Sphaerotilus microaerophilus: one gene and its partner. The protein of the gene in region 1 interacts with the protein of each later gene in a pairwise test. Links are inferred from orthologs where the notes say so. Each region holds a gene or a part of one and is shown on either strand. Other genes may lie near its edges.

Evidence for each region.
Region 2: the proteins of NGK70_RS19665 (region 1) and dnaA interact in binary tests that used the Escherichia coli proteins (3 or more experiments, as listed by UniProt). The link is inferred for Sphaerotilus microaerophilus from one-to-one orthologs.

The regions. Positions count from the first base shown.
Region 1 is NZ_AP025730.1:4,603,902-4,616,274, forward strand. Bases 5,973-8,675 are described here. They hold NGK70_RS19665 (SIS domain-containing protein), read left to right. Parts: upstream 5,973-6,881; coding sequence 6,882-7,469; downstream 7,470-8,675. Other genes in these bases: rsmI (16S rRNA (cytidine(1402)-2'-O)-methyltransferase), read right to left, coding at 5,973-6,349; NGK70_RS19660 (YraN family protein), read left to right, coding at 6,423-6,782; NGK70_RS19670 (BON domain-containing protein), read left to right, coding at 7,472-8,131; NGK70_RS19675 (NAD(P)-dependent oxidoreductase), read right to left, coding at 8,132-8,675. Also shown: NGK70_RS19635 (M16 family metallopeptidase), read right to left, coding at 1-179; NGK70_RS19640 (M16 family metallopeptidase), read right to left, coding at 179-1,627; NGK70_RS19645 (diguanylate cyclase domain-containing protein), read right to left, coding at 1,793-4,066; NGK70_RS19650 (transporter substrate-binding domain-containing protein), read right to left, coding at 4,141-5,049; more of rsmI, read right to left, coding at 5,288-5,972; more of NGK70_RS19675, read right to left, coding at 8,676-9,052; NGK70_RS19680 (PilT/PilU family type 4a pilus ATPase), read right to left, coding at 9,126-10,262; NGK70_RS19685 (type IV pilus twitching motility protein PilT), read right to left, coding at 10,338-11,381; NGK70_RS19690 (YggS family pyridoxal phosphate-dependent enzyme), read left to right, coding at 11,545-12,234; proC (pyrroline-5-carboxylate reductase), read left to right, coding at 12,266-12,373. UniProt on the Escherichia coli protein: Required for the timely initiation of chromosomal replication via direct interactions with the DnaA initiator protein.
Region 2 is NZ_AP025730.1:164,745-170,253, reverse strand. Bases 1-2,825 are described here. They hold dnaA (chromosomal replication initiator protein DnaA), read left to right. Parts: upstream 1-562; coding sequence 563-2,089; downstream 2,090-2,825. Other genes in these bases: dnaN (DNA polymerase III subunit beta), read left to right, coding at 2,213-2,825; rpmH (50S ribosomal protein L34), read right to left, coding at 38-172. Outside these bases: more of dnaN, read left to right, coding at 2,826-3,364; gyrB (DNA topoisomerase (ATP-hydrolyzing) subunit B), read left to right, coding at 3,491-5,509. UniProt on the Escherichia coli protein: Plays an essential in the initiation and regulation of chromosomal replication. Binds in an ATP-dependent fashion to the origin of replication (oriC) to initiate formation of the DNA replication initiation complex once per cell cycle.

The DNA of each region.
Region 1 (12,373 bases):
AGGCGCTCCTCATGGACCTGCGGCACCGCCACTGGCGGTGTCGGGCCGGGCAGCGGTGGCAGGTCGACACCGGGCGTGCCCGCCACGACCACGCGGGCCAGGCCCGCGAGCAACAGCGCGGCCAAGGTCCACCGCGGGAACCCGGGCCGGCGCGCGGCCCTGAGCGGGGCGGGGTGCATCAGCGGCCCTCCTTCGTCACGGCAGGCCCCTTCGCCGGGTCGGCCTCCTGGCGGTAGTCGAGGCGCACCGCATGGCCCTGGCCGACGTACCGGCGCAGCACGCGCTGCACATCCTCGGCGCGCACGGCCTGCAGCTCGGCCAGCTCGCGGTCGGCCGCAGCGGCATCGCCGCGCTGCACGATCGCCCAGCCCACCGCGGTGGCCCGGCCCTCGGGCGTCTGCCGCCCGGCGATCGCCTGGGTCACCAGCCCGGTGCGCACCTTGTCCAGCTCGGCCGTGGCGATCGGCGCGTCGGCGAGCCGGGCGATCTCGCGCCGCAGGCTGCGCTCCAGCCGGTCCAGCACGGCCCCGGGCGCTGCGGCGGCCGCTGCAGCAGGCTCACCCGCCGCAATTGCCCAGGCCACCAGCATGCCGCCATCGGCGAGCAAATCGGCCGAGAAGCCCGCCGATTGGGCGATGCGCTGGCGGTAGACGAGCGCCTCGTTCAGCCGTGCCGACTCACCGCTGGCCAGCAGCGCAGCCGCCACGTGCAGTGCCGCCGCATCCACATGCCCGGCACCCGGGCCTTGCCACATCAGCGCCAGGGCCGGCAGCGGCACGCGCGGCCCCTGCAGGCGCAGGTGCTCGCTGCGCTCGCGCCGCGGCTCGCGCACCTGCACCCGCGGCAGTGGCGCGGCTGGCCGTGCCAGCACGCCGAAGTAGCGGTCCACCCAGGCCTGCGCCTGCGCGGGATCGAAGTCGCCAGCCACGATCAGCACCGCGTTGTCGGGCCGATAGTAGGTGGCGTGGAAGCGCCGCACGTCGTCCAGCGTGGCCGCCTCCAGGTCCTCGATGCTGCCGATCACCGGGCGTCGGTAGGGATGGCGCTGCCAGAAGGCCGCAGGCAACCCGTTGAAGAGCCGCCCATAGGGATCGGCCAGCACGCGCTCGCGGAACTCCTCCTTCACCACCGCACGCTCGCTGTCGAAGTTGGCCTGGTCGACGTTGAGGTGCGCCATGCGCTCGGCCTCGGCCCAGAGCAGGCGCTCCAGGTGGTTGGCCGGCACCTCAGCGTGGTAGACCGTGACGTCCTCGGCCGTGAAGGCGTTGTTGGCGCCACCGACGTCTTCGGTGAGGCGGTCGAACTGCTCGTTGGCCAGGTGGCGCGCCCCCTTGAACATCATGTGCTCGAACAGGTGCGCGAAGCCGCTGCGGCCCACCGGATCGTCCTTGCCCCCGACCTGGTACCAGACCTGCACGCTCACCGTGCCACTGCCGGGCCGGCCCCTGCCCGCGGCCTGCGCTCCGCCGGACTCCGGCAGCAGCACCAGCGCCAAGCCATTGCCGAGGCGGCGCTGCTGCAGCGCCAGGGGCGGCACGGCCAGCAGCGGCACCCGCCCGGGCGCAGCGCCAGCCCAGGCCGGCCACAGCGAGGCGCCTGCGAGGGCGAGCCAGTGCCGCCGCGCCAACCGAGGCAATGCGGCAGAGGGGTCGGGGAACCGTTTCGGGAATGGTCTCGGCTCAGGCAAGGGCAAGGGCAACGGCATGGGTCGAGGGTGCGGCAGGAGAACGGCCACCAGCGTAGCAGCAAGCCCCAGCCGCCGCTCACGCCGTGCCGCTCACCCCCCGCACGGTCAGGCCGGCGCCTCGCCTTCGTCGACTGCCCCCATGGCCGCGCTGGCCCCGCCGTGGAAGCGGTACTGGTTGCGCCCCCCCTGCTTGGCCCGGTACATCGCCGCATCGGCGTGGCGCATCAGCGCCTCGTCGTCATCGCCATCGTGCGGGTAGACGGCGACGCCGATGCTGAAGCTGGCACTCAGCCACTGGCCGCCGATCTCGTAGGGGCGCACCACCTCGCGCAGCACGTGACGGGCAGCCCCACCCGCGTCGTCGATGCGATCGATCTGCGGCAACAGCACGACGAACTCGTCTCCCCCCAGGCGGCAGGCGGTGTCGCTGGCGCGCAGCGTGCTGGTGATGCGCTGTGCCACCTGGCGCAGCAGCTCGTCGCCGCAGGCGTGGCCGAGCCGGTCGTTGACCTGCTTGAAGTGGTCCAGGTCCATGAACAGCAGCGCAAAGAGGTGGCCGTTGCGCCGCGCCATCTGCAGGCACTGCTGCAGGCGGTCGCGCAGCAGCAGGCGGTTGGGCAGGCCGGTGAGGCCGTCGTGCTGGGCCTGGTGGGCCAGCTGCACCGCCAGCGCGTGGGCCTGGGAGACGTCCTGGAAGGTGGCCACCGCGCCGATCAGCCCGCCCGCGGCATCGATCATCGGCGCCACCGATTCGTGGATCGGGTGCTCGCCGCCATGGCGGTCGCGCAGCATCACGGTGTGGGGCAGCGCCGGCCGATCGCGCAGGTGCAGGCACAGCGCCACGGGGTCGGGCAGCTCGGCGCCGCTGTCGACGTCGCGGCGCAGCATCACCTCGCCGTAGAGCGTGCCGCGCACCAGCTCCGGCGGCCAGCCGGTCATCACCGTGGCCACCGGGTTGAGGTACTCGATGCGCCCGCTGGCGTCGGTGGTGATGACCGCGTCGGCCACGCTCTCCAGCGTGACGCGGCTGCGCTCGTGCTCGCGGGCCAGCTGCTCGGCCAGGCGCTTGCGCGTCACGTCTTCCAGCACCGCATGGAGGCGCACCACCTGGCCGTCGTCGTCGCGCTCGCAGGTGGCGGCGAAGAGCACGTCCAGCCGGCGCCCGTCGCGGGTCAACAGCCCGTACTCGATGTCGCGGCAGGCGCCGCTGGCCAGCAGGGCGGGCCAGTGGACCTGCATCGCCCGCTGGCGCGAGGGCTCATCGAAAAAATCCGTGGCCCGCCGGCCGATCACTTCCTCGCGCCGCCAGTCCAGGCGCTCCAGCCAGAGCTCGCTGACGCCCAGCACGCGGCCATCGGGCTCGCAGGACATCATCATCGCTGGGGTGCCCTCGTAGAGCGAGCGCAGGCGGTTGCGGCTGCGGTCGAGCACCTCGTTGTGGCGACGCGATTCGGCCACGGCGGCCGAAAGCAGCAGCGGCGGTACCAGCGCGGCCAGCAGCGGCAGGTAGAGCTGCACTGCCTGCCACTGCGCCGTCCAGGCCGGCAGCGGCAGCAGCGCAAAGGCCACCATCACACCCACGGCCATGGACAGCAGCAGCACCAGCGCGGCCACCGCGACGAAGTCCAGCGCCAGCGCCGCCAGCACCAGCGGCAGCACCAGGTAGACGAAGGGAAAGGGCAGTTGCGTCAGCGCCACCAGCGCCGTGCCCACCGAGAGCAGCGCCAGCGGCAGCAGCTCCCAGGACAGCAGCCGGCGGCGCAGCTCGCTGCCCGTGGACGCCAGCAGCGCCAGGCCGAGCGGCAGCAACGACACGCTGCCCAGCAGCGAACTGGTGAACCAGGTCGGCCCGATGGCCAGCCAGTCACCCTGCCCCCGCAGCGAGAGCACCGCCGAACCCAGCACCGCCCCGACCAGCGCGGGCAGCACCCCGCCCTGCAGCAGCACCAGGCCGCAGCGCCGCGGGCCCGCCTCGATGTGCCGGTAGGCACCGCTGGCCGACAGCCCCCAGGCCGCCACCCACGATTCAGCCACGTTCGCCGGCACGAAGGCAAAGGCGGCCAGCCAGCCATCACCGTGCCCGACGTTGGCCAGGCCGATCGCGGCGCCCTGCAGCACCAGCAGGGCCGGCCAGTAGCGCCGCGGGGCAAACAGCAGCCAGCAGGTGCCCCAGGCATTGGGGAACCACATCATCGCGATGTGCCCGGGCGCACGCGACAGCTCCAGCGCCAGCCAGGCCAACCCCAGGGTGCCCAGGAACTGCAGCAGCAGCGCCGGCAGCGGCGCGCGCGCCAGCCAGGCGAGGGCACGCGCCTCCAGCACCACGCCACGCTGGAACCGGGATTGGACCTGTGGCGGCAGCGCCCCAGGTTCGAGCACGCCCCTGTGCAGTCTCCCTCCCTGCCCCGTGGCTGGCGCCTGGTCGGGATCCCCTGGCGAGGGCAGCACGCGGCTCATCGCGGCAGCTCCGGGCGAGCGCGTCGCCTGCGCCGCCAATGCAGCCACGACCACAGGCCCGCCCCCAACAACACGGCCACGACCCCGGCACGGGCCAGGCGCTGCCGATGGGAATCGGGCGCCTCCGCCAGCCCGCCGGCCATCCAGCGCTCGACCAGGGCATCGCGCTCGGCCAGCGGCAGCTCCGCCAGGGCACGCTCCAACGTGGCGCCCAGCTCCGGCCGGTCACGCCGCCAGGCGAAGCTCAGCGGGTAGTCAAAGCCCACTGGCGGCCCCAGCTGCAGCCCCGGCAGTCCGAGCCGGCGCATCAGGAAGCGCGCACTGGCCACGTCCATCACCGCGCCGGCGACCTGGCCCTCGCTCAGCAGCCTCAGCGCGCGGGCATCGTCAGGCACCGCGAGCCAGCGCACGCGGGGGTGCGCTGCCTGCACATGGGCCTGCACTGCGTAGCCGGCACCGACCGCCACCGGCTGGCCGGTGTAGGCCGACAGGTCATCGCTGCCCGGCCCGGCGCGGCGCACCAGCACCGCCGGCACCACCAGGTAGGGCGAGGTGAAGCCCAGGTAGGCCGCCCGCTCCGTGGTCGGTCGTAGGGAGGAGAGCAGGTCCACCTCGCCACGCTGGGCGGCCGCGAGCTGCTCGGCCAGCGGCCGCGCCGGCAGGACCTCCAGCTGCCAGCCGGTGGCAGGCGCGAGCCGCCGCAGCAGGTCCATCGACAGGCCCTGGATGCTGCCGTCCTCGGCACGAAAGACGAAAGGGCCGTAATCTGCCTCCGGAGCAAAGCGCACGACGGTGGCGGGCTGGGCCGCAGCCACCGGCAGCGCAGGCGCCTCGGCGCCCGAGGCGCCAAAGGTGACGCAGGCAGCCAAGGCGCCGAAGGCGGCGAACGGAACGTACCCAGCCACGCCGAGCCAAGGCCGGGGCCGAGGTGGGCCGCAGCGATTCAGCCGCCGCCCCGCATCTCGCCGGTCGGGTGCGCCGTCGCAGGCCGCGTACATCGCCATGCAGGTCCCCCGGGAAGACTTAAAGTGGCGAATCCCGCCCGGTCGATCGGGCCGGATCCAGCCGCCAAGCATGGCGGGCCCGGCGCGCTTTGGCAAGCCACCCCCCGTGGGTCGGCGCACAGACGCCGATGTGAAGCGTTCAGCGCCCCCGACGTCGAGCCGGTTTGGCAGCGGCGGCAACGCGCCGCGGGTCGGCCGGCCAGTCGGCTGGCGGCGCTGCCGCAGCGGGCGCCGTCGGCACAGGGTCGCCCGGCTCGCCGGAACCGCCCGCCTGGGCATCGCGCCAGGCCAGCGCCTGCTCGTACAGGGCGTTGCGCGCCAGCCCGGTGGCCTGGGCCGTGAGCGCCACCGCCTGCTTCAGCGGCAACTCGGCCAGCAGCGTGTGCAGCAGCCGGCGCGCGCCCACCGTGGCGGCATCGCCGGTGGCCTCGTCGGCCTGGGCGGCGCTGCGCCCGTGCAGCACCAGCACGAACTCGCCGCGGCGGTGGTCGGCATCGGCCGCCAGCCAGCCGGGCAGCGCGTCGCAGTCCAGCGGTTGCACCTGCTCGAACTGCTTCGTCAACTCGCGGCAGACCGTCAGGCGCCGCCCGGGCAGGGCCTCGGCCAGCGCGGCGGCCAGCGCCTCGATGCGGTGGGGCGCCTCGAACAGCACCACGCTGGCGCGCTCGTCGGCCAGCTCGGCCAACCGGGCCAGCCGCGCCGCGGCCTGCGGGGGCAGGAAACCCTCGAAGCGGAAGCCCGCCGCGCGGGCATCGCCGGCCACGCTCAGTGCGGTGACCACGCTGCTGGCACCGGGCACCGGCACCGCACGCAGGCCGGCGGCCTGCACCGCGGCCACCAGGCGGGCGCCGGGGTCGGACACCGCGGGCGTGCCGGCGTCGCTGATGTAAGCGATGCGCTCGCCACGCTGCAGGCGCAGCACCACCTGGGCGGCGGCAGCCTCCTCGTTGTGCTCGTGCAGCGCCAGCAGCGGCCGGTGCAGGCCCAGGCGCTGCAGCAGTGTGCCGCTCAGGCGGGTGTCCTCGCAGGCCACCGCATCGACCTGGCCGAGCACGTGGACCGCGCGCAGGGTCAGGTCGGCGAGGTTGCCGATCGGCGTGGCGACCACATACAGTGTGCCCGGGGGCAGGTGCTGCGCACCGGCCACCTGGGCGGCGGCTTGCTGCAGGACGAGGGAGGTGGCGGTGGTATCCAGACTCACGGGCTTGGTCGAAGGCAAGGGGAACAAGGGGAACGAGCGGGACGGGACAGGCAACGACCCCGCGGCCCAGCGGATGCGAACCGGCCAGGCCGGCGAGGCCCGGGCGCTGGCCCACCTGCTCTCACAGGGCCTGCGACTGCTGACGCGCAATTATCGAGTGGCCGCCGGCCCGTCCGCCCGCGGCGGCGAGGTGGACCTGATCATGCGCGCAGGCGACGGCACGCTGGTCTTCGTCGAGGTGCGAGCGCGCGCCAGCCGCAGCCAGGGTGGCGCCGCAGCCAGCATCGGCGCCGCCAAACGTCGGCGCATCGTCTACGCCGCGCAGCACTACCTCGCCCGCTGGCGCGGGCCGCTACCGCCCTGCCGCTTCGACGTGGTGGCCATCGACGGCGACGAGCTGGCGTGGCTGCCAGCGGCCTTCGACGCGGCCTGAACCCCGCCCCCTCGCGCCGCGGCCCGCGCCGCAAGCCGCGGGATCTGGCAGAAACGGCTCTGAAACAGGACACCCAGGGGGCTCGAATATCATCGACCCATGCTTGAACAACGCATTCAACAGCATTTTTTCGACAGCGCCGACCTCAAGTACGCGGCGGTGGACGTCCTCAGCCGGCCCATCCACGATGCGGCCCACGCCCTGCTGGGCTGCATCACCTCGGGCGGCAAGGTGCTGGCCTGCGGCAGCGGCGGCGCGGTCCTGCTGGCCCAGCATGCGGCGGCGCAGCTGGTTGGGCAGTTCGAGCGCGAGCGGCCCTCGCTGGCCGCGGTGGCGCTGGGCGCCGATGCAGCGCTGTTGAACGCGCTGGCACGCAGCGGCCAGGGCGAGCAGATGCTGGCCCGCCAGGTGCAGGCGCTGGGGCACCCGGGCGACCTGCTGCTGGCCATCAGCACCGGCGACTCCGCACCGGACGTGCTTGCCGCCATCGAGGTGGCGCATGACAAGGAGATGGCCGTGATCGCCCTCACCGGTGAAGCCGGTGGCGACCTGGCCGGCGTGCTGACGGACACCGATGTCTGCATCGCCGTGCCGAACCAACGGGCCGCGCGCGTACTCGAAGCCCAACTGCTGGTGATCCACTGCCTGTGCGACACCGTCGATCTGCAATTGCTTGGAGACCACTGAAGATGTCGCAGCCGAACACCCCCACCACCGCCCGCCCCGCCACCCCTGCCACCCCGGCCCCCCTGCGCGCGCTTGCCCTGGCGCTCGGCCTGGTGGCTGGCGCCACCGCACTGTCGGGTTGCGCCCCGTTGATCGTCGGCGGCGCGGCACTGGGCAGCGCGCTGGTGGTCACGGACCGGCGCAGCTCCGGCGTCCAGTTCGACGACCAGGCGCTGGAGGTCAAGGCCGGCAACCGCATCCGCGAGGCGGTTGGCGAGCGCGTGCGCGTGAACGTCAACAGCTACAGCCGCCTGATCCTGCTCACCGGCGAGGTGCACAAGGAAGAGGACCGGGCCGCTGTGGAAGCCGCCGTGGCGAAGCTGGACAACGTCAAGGTCATCAACGAGCTGGTGGTGGACTGGCCGCGCACCAGCGGCGAACAGTCCAGCGACCTGATGCTGGCCAGCAAGGTCAAGGCCAAGTTCGTCGACACCCGCGGCATGGAGTCCAACGCCTTCAGCGTCGTCACCAACCGGGGCGTGGTCTACCTGATGGGCAAGGTGACCGAGGAAGAGGCCGGCATCGCCGTCGAGGTGGCGCGCACCGTGCCCGGCGTGAAGAAGGTGGTGCGCGTGCTCGACATCATCACGCCCGAGCAGCTCGCGGCCATCAAGGGACGTTGATCACCGCAAGCGGCGGATGAGGCTGGAGGTGTCCCAGCGCCCGCCGCCCTCGGCCTGCACATCGGCGTAGAACTGGTCCACCAGGGCGGTGACTGGCAGGCGTGCACCGTTGCGGCGCGCCTCGTCCATCACCAGGCCCAGGTCCTTGCGCATCCAGTCGACCGCGAAACCGAAGTTGAACTGGTCGTCCACCATCGTCCGGCCGCGGTTGTCGAGCTGCCAGCTCTGCGCCGCGCCCTTGCCGATCACGTCCAGCACCTGCTTCATGTCCAGGCCGGCCTTCTGGCCGAAGGCGATGGCCTCCGATAGCCCCTGCACCAGCCCGGCGATGCAGATCTGATTGACCATCTTGGCCAGCTGACCCGCCCCGCTGGCACCCAGCAGCGTCACCGCACGCGAGAACGCCATCGCCACCGGCTGCATCGCCGCGAAGGGCTCGGCATCGCCGCCGCACATCACCGTCAGCACGCCATTGACGGCACCGGCCTGGCCGCCGGAGACCGGCGCATCGACGAAGTGCAGCCCCCGCTCACGCGCGGCGGCGTGCAGGTCGCGCGCCACCTCGGCCGAGGCGGTGGTGTGGTCGATGAAGACCGCGCCTTCGGCCATGCCGGCGAAGGCGCCATCGGCGGCCCGCTGGCCGCCACCCAGGTCAGCACCCAACGTGACCGAACGAAGGTCGTCGTCGTTGCCCACGCAGGCGAAGACGAACTCCGCGCCCTGGGCCGCCTCGCGCGGCGTGGCCGCCGCTTGGCCGCCGTACTGCGCCACCCACTGCGCCGCCTTGGCCGCCGTGCGGTTGTAGACCGTGACTTGGTGGCCGGCACGCGCCAGATGGCCCGCCATCGGCCCCCCCATCACGCCCAGACCGAGGAAGGCGACGCGGCGCGCCGGGATGGGTTCGTAGACCTTGGTGTTCATTGCTCGCTCCGAAGAAAGACCGCGCATTGTCACCAAGGCGCGTCCCGGCCGGGCGGCCCGGGTCGGACGAGGGTCAGACGATCGCCAGGTGCTCGGTACCGGCGCCGAAGTCGGTGTTGCGGGCGCGCCGGCTGTGCAGCTTGATCTGCAGGCGCAGGTCGTTGACCGAATCGGCGTTGCGCAGGGCATCGGCGTAGCCGATGTAGTGGCCTTCGTAGAGGTCGAACAGCGACTGGTCGAAGGTCTGCATGCCGTGCTCGCGGCTCTTCTTCATGATCTCCTTGATGGCAGAGACCTCACCCTTGAAGATCAGCTCGGACACCAGCGGCGTGTTCAGCAGCACCTCCACCGCGGCGATGCGCCCGGCGCCTTCCTCGCGCGGCAGCAGGCGCTGCGAGATCATGGCGCGCAGGTTCAACGACAGGTCCATCAGCAGCTGGTCGCGCCGTTCTTCGGGAAAGAAGTTGACGATGCGGTCCAGCGCCTGGTTGGCGCTGTTGGCATGCAGGGTGGCCATGCACAGGTGACCGGTCTCGGCGAAGGCCACCGCGTGCTCCATCGTCTCGCGGTCGCGGATCTCGCCCATCAGGATCACGTCGGGCGCCTGGCGCAGGGTGTTCTTCAGCGCGGACTCCCAGTTCAGGGTGTCGATGCCGACCTCGCGCTGAGTGATGATGCAGTTCTTGTGCGGGTGCACGAACTCGACCGGATCCTCGATGGTGATGATGTGGTCGTAGGCGGTTTCGTTGCGGTAGTCCACCATCGCCGCCAGCGAGGTGCTCTTGCCCGAGCCGGTGGCGCCCACCATGATGACCAGCCCGCGCTTGGACATGGTCACGTCCTTGAGCACCGTCGGCAGGCCGAGCTTGTCGATCGTCGGCAGCTCGCGCGGGATGGTGCGGAACACCATGCCCACCTGCCCCTGCTGCATGAAGGCATTGACCCGGAAGCGCCCCACCGCGGACGGCGAGATGGCGAAATTGCACTCCTTGGTGCGCTCGAACTCGGCCGCCTGCTTGTCGTTCATCACCGAGCGGGCCAACGCCAGCGTGTGCTGGCCGGTCAGCGGCTGCGGCGACACCTTGGTCACCTTGCCGTCCACCTTGATCGCCGGCGGGAAGTCACAGGTCAGGAACAGGTCCGACCCGGCACGCGACACCAGCAGCCGCAGCAAGTCATTGATGAATTTCGAAGCCTGATCGCGTTCCATCTGCACATCCTTTGAAGGACTTACCCGGACGCAGCAAGCGCCCTGTCCCGCTCACGGCCTGTCGATCCGCTGCCATCAGCCCGGGAAGTTCTCGGGGCTGCGGGCCTTGCTGCGGGCCTCGGCGGGCGTGATCACCCCTTTGCGCACCAGCTCGGTCAGGTTCTGGTCCAGCGTCTGCATGCCCTGGGCCTGCCCGGTCTGGATGATCGAGTACATCTGGGCCACCTTGTTCTCGCGGATCAGGTTGCGGATGGCCGCCGAGCCCAGCATGATCTCGTGCGCCGCCACCCGTCCGGTGCCGTCGCGGTTCTTGCACAGCGTCTGCGAGATCACCGCCACCAGCGACTCCGAGAGCATCGCGCGCACCATCTCCTTTTCGGCCGCGGGGAAGACGTCCACCATCCGGTCGACGGTCTTGGCCGCGCTCGAGGTGTGCAGCGTGGCAAAGACGAGGTGGCCGGTCTCCGCCGCGGTGAGTGCGAGGCGGATGGTCTCCAGGTCGCGCAACTCGCCCACCAGGATGGCGTCCGGATCCTCGCGCAGCGCGGCACGCAGCGCATTGGAGAACGACAGCGTCTGCGGCCCCACCTCGCGCTGGTTGATCAGGCACTTCTTCGACTCGTGCACGAACTCGATCGGGTCTTCGACCGTCAGGATGTGCCCATGCTCGTTGTCGTTGCGGTGATCCACCATGGCCGCCAGCGTGGTGGATTTGCCCGAGCCGGTCGGCCCGGTCACCAGCAGCAGCCCGCGCGGCTTGAGCGACAGGTCGGCGAAGACCTTGGGCGTGCGCAGCTCCTCCAGGCTCTGGATCTTGCTCGGGATGGTGCGGAACACCGCGCCGGCGCCCCGCTGCTGATTGAAGGCGTTGACGCGAAAGCGCGACAGGCCCTGGATCTCGAAGGAGAAATCGCATTCCAGCGTCTCCTCGTAGACCTTGCGCTGGGCGTCGTTCATCACGTCGTAGATCATCTCCCGGACCTTCTTGTGGTCCAGCGGGTCGACGTTGATGCGCCGCACGTCGCCGTGCACGCGGATCATGGGCGGCAGGCCGGCCGAGAGGTGGAGGTCAGAGGCCTTGTTGCGCACCGAGAACGCGAGCAACTGAGTGATGTCCATGCTGGAAGGGGGCGGCCCCCGGGGGGGTGGCCGCTGATCAGGTGGAAACGGGGAAACAGGGAACCGGTGAAGCGGAGAAACTTGCAGCTGCATCTTCCCACCTTCGGCCAAGGCGGGCTAGCCACGGACGCGCCGCGGACGGATTGCTCTAAGCTCGTCGATTATGACGACGATCACAAATCGGCTTCAAGCTGTGCACCAACGGCTTACGAACGCTTGCACCCGGGCGGGGCGAAGTGCCGACAGCGTCACGCTGCTGGCCGTGAGCAAGACGCAACCGGCCGCGGCGGTGCGCGCGGCCCATGCCGCCGGGCAGAGCGCCTTCGGCGAGAACTACGTGCAGGAGGGCCTGGCCAAGATCGAGGCGCTGGCTGACCTGCGGCCGGAGCTGGAATGGCACCTGATCGGCCCGCTGCAGAGCAACAAGACCCGGGTGGTGGCCGAGGCCTTTGACTGGGTGCACAGCATCGATCGCCTGAAGATCGCCCAGCGCCTGAGCGAGCAGCGCCCCGCCTGGGCCGCGCCGCTGCAGGTCTGCCTGCAGGTCAACGTCAGCGGCGAGGGCAGCAAGAGCGGTGTCGCGCCCGCCGGATTGCCGGCGCTCGCGCAGGCGGTGGCGGCCCTGCCCCGTCTGCGCCTGCGCGGCCTGATGGCGATTCCCGAGCCTGCCGGCGACGAAGCGGCGCAGCGCCAACCCCACCGCGCGCTGCGGGAGCTGCTGGAGGCCCTGCGCCAGCAAGGCCTGGCGCTCGACACCCTGTCGACGGGCATGAGCGCCGACCTGGAGGCCGCCGTGCTCGAAGGTGCCACCCTCGTGCGGGTGGGCACCGCCATCTTCGGGGAACGCGCCTGATCCCCGCACGCCCTGCCTACACTGCAGCCCCATGAACACCTCTTCCTCCCTCCTGGCCTTCATCGGTGGTGGCAACATGGCCAGTGCCATCATCGGCGGGCTGATCCGCAGCGGCACGCCCACCGACCAACTGCTGGTG
Region 2 (5,509 bases), 4.4 Mb from region 1 along the record:
GGTTCCAGCGGGGCGGCCAGGGCAGCCCCGTGCTCGATCAGAGAGCGATGCGCTTGCGGCCCTTGGCGCGGCGAGCGTTGATGACCGCACGGCCACCGCGGGTCTTCATGCGCACCAGGAAGCCGTGGGTGCGGGCGCGGCGAACCTTGGACGGTTGGTAAGTGCGTTTCATCTTGGATCCTCAGGGGCGGTGATGCGGCAGTGATGCGGCGGTGAAGCAGAAGCGGCCAAGCCACCCGGCCATCGACGGAAGGTCGCCGATGGTGCGTGATGGGGTCAGCCGGGGGCGGCACTGCTGAACAGTCGCCCCGGTGGTTCGTCAAACAGTCCCGCAGCGACGACTTGGTGCCGCCTGCGCAAAGCCCAGGCAAACGCACCCCGGCCACGCTCCAGGGAACCCGCGATTACAGCAAGAAACGACCGGGGCGTCAACGTATCCCGTCGTCTTTCCATCCCGGTCGCAGGGTTGACCTGCCTCTCCAAACTGTGGATAACCATATCTCGAAGCCAGGGGATGTGGCTACAATCGCGCCCCTTCGGAAAAGTTGTCCACACCAAAAACATGATCACGGACCTGTGGGAGCGTGGCTGCGAGCGCCTGGCAGCCGAGCTGCCCGAGCAGCAATTCAACACCTGGATCAAGCCCCTGCCGGCTGCCGACGTCTCGGCCGCTGCCGACGGGTTGCGGGTGGGGCTGCGCGTCCCGAACCGGTTCAAGCTCGACTGGATCCGCACGCAGTACGGCTCGCGCATCGAGTCGGCGCTGTCAGAGTTGGCCGGCCAGCCGGTGCGGCTGGAGCTGTCGCTGCTGCCGCGCGGCCCTGAGCAGCGCATGGCGGCCCCGGCGGGCAGCGACACGGCCATGCGCGTCATCGCCCCGGCGCCGTTGTCGGTCGGTGCGATGCTCGACACCTCGCTGGTTACGCCAACCGCTGGCTCGATGCCCGCGGGTCGCGCGTCCTTGCGCCGCCCGGTGCGTGCCGAGGAGCCTGGCCACGTCGCGGGTGCCGCGGCACCGGGGGTGTCTGCCGCGCCCGCGCGTGGCGCACTGCCGGCCCCGGCCAGCAACATCGGCCGGCTCAACCCGGCCCTGACCTTCGAGACCCTGGTGCCCGGGCGGGCCAACCAGATGGCCCGCACCGCGGCGCTGCATGTGGTGGGTGCGCCCGGCCAGATGTACAACCCCTTGTTCATCTACGGCGGCGTCGGCCTGGGCAAGACCCACCTGATCCACGCGGTGGGCAATGCCCTGATCCGCAACAACCCCGACGCCCGGGTGTTGTACCTGCATGCCGAGCAGTTCATCTCCGACGTGGTGAAGAACTATCAGCGCAAGACCTTCGATGAATTGAAGGCCAAGTACCACTCGCTGGACCTGTTGCTGATCGATGACGTGCAGTTCTTTGCCGGCAAGGACCGCACCCAGGAGGAGTTCTTCAACGCCTTCGAGGCGTTGCTGGCCAAGCGCGCGCACATCATCATGACCAGCGACACCTACCCCAAGGGGTTGGTGGACATCGACGAGCGGCTGACCAGCCGCTTCGACGCCGGCCTGACGGTGGCCATCGAGCCGCCGGAGCTGGAGATGCGCGTGGCCATCCTGCTCAAGAAGGCCCAGGCCGAAGGCGCCGGCATGCCCGAGGACGTGGCCTTCTTCGTCGCCAAGAACGTGCGTGCCAACGTGCGCGAGCTCGAAGGGGCGCTGCGCAAGGTGCTGGCCTACGCCAGGTTCTCGCACAAGGAGATCAGCATCAACCTGGCGCGCGAGGCGCTCAAGGACCTGCTGTCGATCCAGAATCGCCAGATCTCGGTGGAGAACATCCAGAAGACGGTGGCGGACTTCTACAAGATCAAGATCGCCGACATGTACTCCAAGAAGCGCCCGGCCAGCATCGCCCGGCCGCGCCAGATCGCGATGTACCTGGCCAAGGAGATGACGCAGAAGAGCCTGCCCGAGATCGGCGAGCTCTTCGGCGGACGCGATCACACGACGGTGTTGCACGCGGTGCGCAAGATCGGCGGCGAGCGCCAGAAGAACACCGAGCTGAACCAGCAGCTGCACGTCCTGGAGCAAACGCTCAAAGGCTGAACCGGCGCGGCCGGAGGCTGCACCGTTTTCAGGCGAAAATAGCGCGTTTGCGGCCGCTCGCATGCGCGCGCGTGGTCCGTGTCCTGGTCACCGATGACCCCCCCGACGAGAGAGACACCCCTCATGATCGTGCTGAAGGCAACACAGGAAAAGGTGCTGGGCGCCTTGCAGGCCGTCTCCGGCATCGTCGAGCGGCGCCACACGCTGCCCATCCTGGCCAACGTCCTGATCCGCAAGCAGGGCGGGCACACCGAGTTCACCACCTCCGACCTGGAGATCCAGGTGCGCACCGCGGCCGAGCTGGGTGGCGACGAGGGCGCCTTCAGCACCACCGTGGGTGCGCGCAAGATGATCGACATCCTGCGCACCCTGCCCGCCGACCAGGTGGTCACGCTCAGCGCGGCGCAGAACAAGCTGACGCTGGCCGGTGGCAAGAGCCGCTTCACGCTGCAGACCCTGCCGGCCGAGGACTTTCCGCTGGTGCAGGAGTCGGCCGAGTTTGGCCCCAGCTTCAGCGTGCCGCAGAAGACGCTCAAGGGCCTGATCGACCAGGTGCACTTCGCGATGGCGGTGCACGACATCCGCTACTACCTCAACGGCATCCTCTTCGTCGCCGAGGGCCGCACGCTGACGCTGGTGGCCACCGACGGCCACCGCCTCGCGCTGGCGCAGGCGACGCTGGACGTCGAGATGCCCAAGCAGGAGGTCATCCTGCCGCGCAAGACCGTGCTGGAGCTGCAGCGCCTGCTGAAGTCCGAGAAGGACGACAAGTCCGCCCCCAAGGACGCCGAGGGCAATGTGGAGGAGTCGCGCATCGAGATGCGCTTCGCCGACAACCAGGCCAAGTTCAGCTTCGGCGGCATGGAGTTCGTCACCAAGCTGGTCGAGGGCAAGTTCCCCGACTACAACCGCGTCATCCCGAAGAACCACCGCAACCACGTCACCCTGGGCCGTGCCCCGCTGCTGGCCAGCCTGCAGCGCGCGGCCATCCTGACGAGCGAGAAGTTCAAGGGCGTGCGCATCAACTTCGAGCCGGGCACCCTGCGCATCGCCGCCAGCAACGCCGAACAGGAAGAGGCCAAGGAAGAGCTGGAGATCGACTACGGCGGCGACGCCATCGAGATCGGTTTCAACGTCACCTACCTGATCGACGTGCTGGCCAACGCCAGCACCGAGATGGTGATGCTCTCCCTGCAGGACGCCAACAGCTCCGCGCTGGTCACGATTCCCGAACAGGCCGGCTTCAAGTACGTCGTGATGCCGATGAGGATCTGACGATCCCCATCGGCATTGCTGCCGTGCTTTGTGCACCCCCTGCCCCCGCCAAGCGGGGGCGCCAGCCAGGGGGTTGCCCGGGCCGCCTGTCCTGCGGACGGCCGGCCCTCATTGTTTCAAGACACCATGACCGAATCCACCACCCCGATCCCCGCTGAACCGACGCCCGAAGAGCAGGCTGCTACGGCGGCAGCATCCGCCGCGGCCTCTGCGGCTGCATCGGCCGCGGCCTCCGCAGGGTACGGCTCGGACAGCATCCAGATCCTGGAAGGGCTGGAGGCGGTGCGCAAGCGCCCGGGCATGTACATCGGCGACACCTCCGACGGCACCGGCCTGCACCACCTGGTGTTCGAGGTGGTCGACAACTCCATCGACGAGGCCCTGGCCGGCCACTGCGACGACATCGTCGTCACCATCCACACCGACAACTCGATTTCCGTCACCGACAACGGCCGCGGCATCCCCACCGGCGTCAAGATGGACGACAAGCACGAGCCCAAGCGCTCGGCCGCTGAAATTGCCCTGACCGAGTTGCACGCTGGCGGCAAGTTCAACCAGAACAGCTACAAGGTTTCCGGCGGCCTGCACGGCGTGGGCGTGAGCTGCGTCAACGGCCTGAGCAAGTGGCTGCGCCTGACCGTGCGCCGCGACGGCCAGACCCACTACATGGAGTTCCGCCAGGGCGTGCCGCAGGACCGCCAGATCGAGGTGCGCGATGGCTTCGAGGTCAGCCCGATGCGGATCACCGGCGAGACCGACAAGCGCGGCACCGAGGTCCACTTCCTGCCCGACACCGAGATCTTCCAGCACAACACCGAGTTCCACTACGACATCCTGGCCAAGCGCCTGCGCGAACTCAGCTTCCTGAACAACGGCGTCAAGATCCGCCTCGTCGACGAGCGCAACCAGAAGGAAGACAACTTTGCCTACGCTGGCGGCGTCAAGGGCTTCGTCGAGTTCGTCAACAAGGGCAAGAAGGTCCTGCACCCGAACATCTTCCACGCTCGCGGCGACAAGATCAGCGACAACCAGACCAACGTCGGCGTCGAAGTCGCGATGCAGTGGAACGAGAGCTACAACGAGAACGTGCTCTGCTTCACCAACAACATCCCCCAGCGTGACGGCGGCACCCACCTGACCGGCCTGCGCGCGGCGATGACCCGCATCATCAACAAGTACATCGAAGACAACGAGATCGCCAAGAAGGCCAAGGTCGACATCACCGGCGACGACATGCGCGAGGGCCTCGCCTGCGTGGTCAGCGTCAAGGTGCCCGAGCCCAAGTTCAGCAGCCAGACCAAGGACAAGCTGGTCAGCTCCGAGGTGCGTGCGCCGGTGGAGGACATCGTCAGCCGCCTGCTGAGCGACTGGCTGCTCGAGAACCCCACCGACGCCAAGACCATCTGCGGCAAGATCGTCGACGCTGCGCGCGCGCGCGACGCCGCCCGCAAGGCCCGCGAGATGACCCGCCGCAAAGGCGTGCTCGACGGCATGGGCCTGCCCGGCAAGCTGGCCGACTGCCAGGAGAAGGACCCGGCGCTCTGCGAGATCTACCTGGTGGAGGGCGACTCCGCCGGCGGCTCGGCCAAGCAGGGCCGTGACCGGAAGTTCCAGGCCATCCTGCCCCTGCGCGGCAAGATCCTCAACGTCGAGAAGGCCCGCTACGAGAAGCTGCTGGCCAGCAACGAGATCCTCACGCTGATCACCGCGCTGGGCACCGGCATCGGCAAGGGCATGGGCGGGGACGACTTCAACCCCGACAAGCTGCGCTACCACCGCATCATCATCATGACCGACGCGGACGTGGACGGCGCCCACATCCGCACCCTGCTGCTGACCTTCTTCTACCGCCAGATGCCCGACCTGGTCGAGCGCGGCCACATCTACATCGCCCAGCCGCCGCTGTACAAGGTCAAGCACGGCAAGGCCGAGCAGTACCTCAAGGACGCCTCCGCGCTGGACGACTACCTGCTGCGCGTGGCGCTGGATGGCGCCCGCGTCGACCCCGCCAACGGCCGGCCGGTCATCGCCGCGGCCGACCTGTCCGAACTCGCGCGCCAGTACGTGCAGGCCAACAACGTCATCGCCCGCCTGTCCAACTGGATGGACGTCGAGGCCCTGCGCGCCATCGCCGACGGCCTGGCG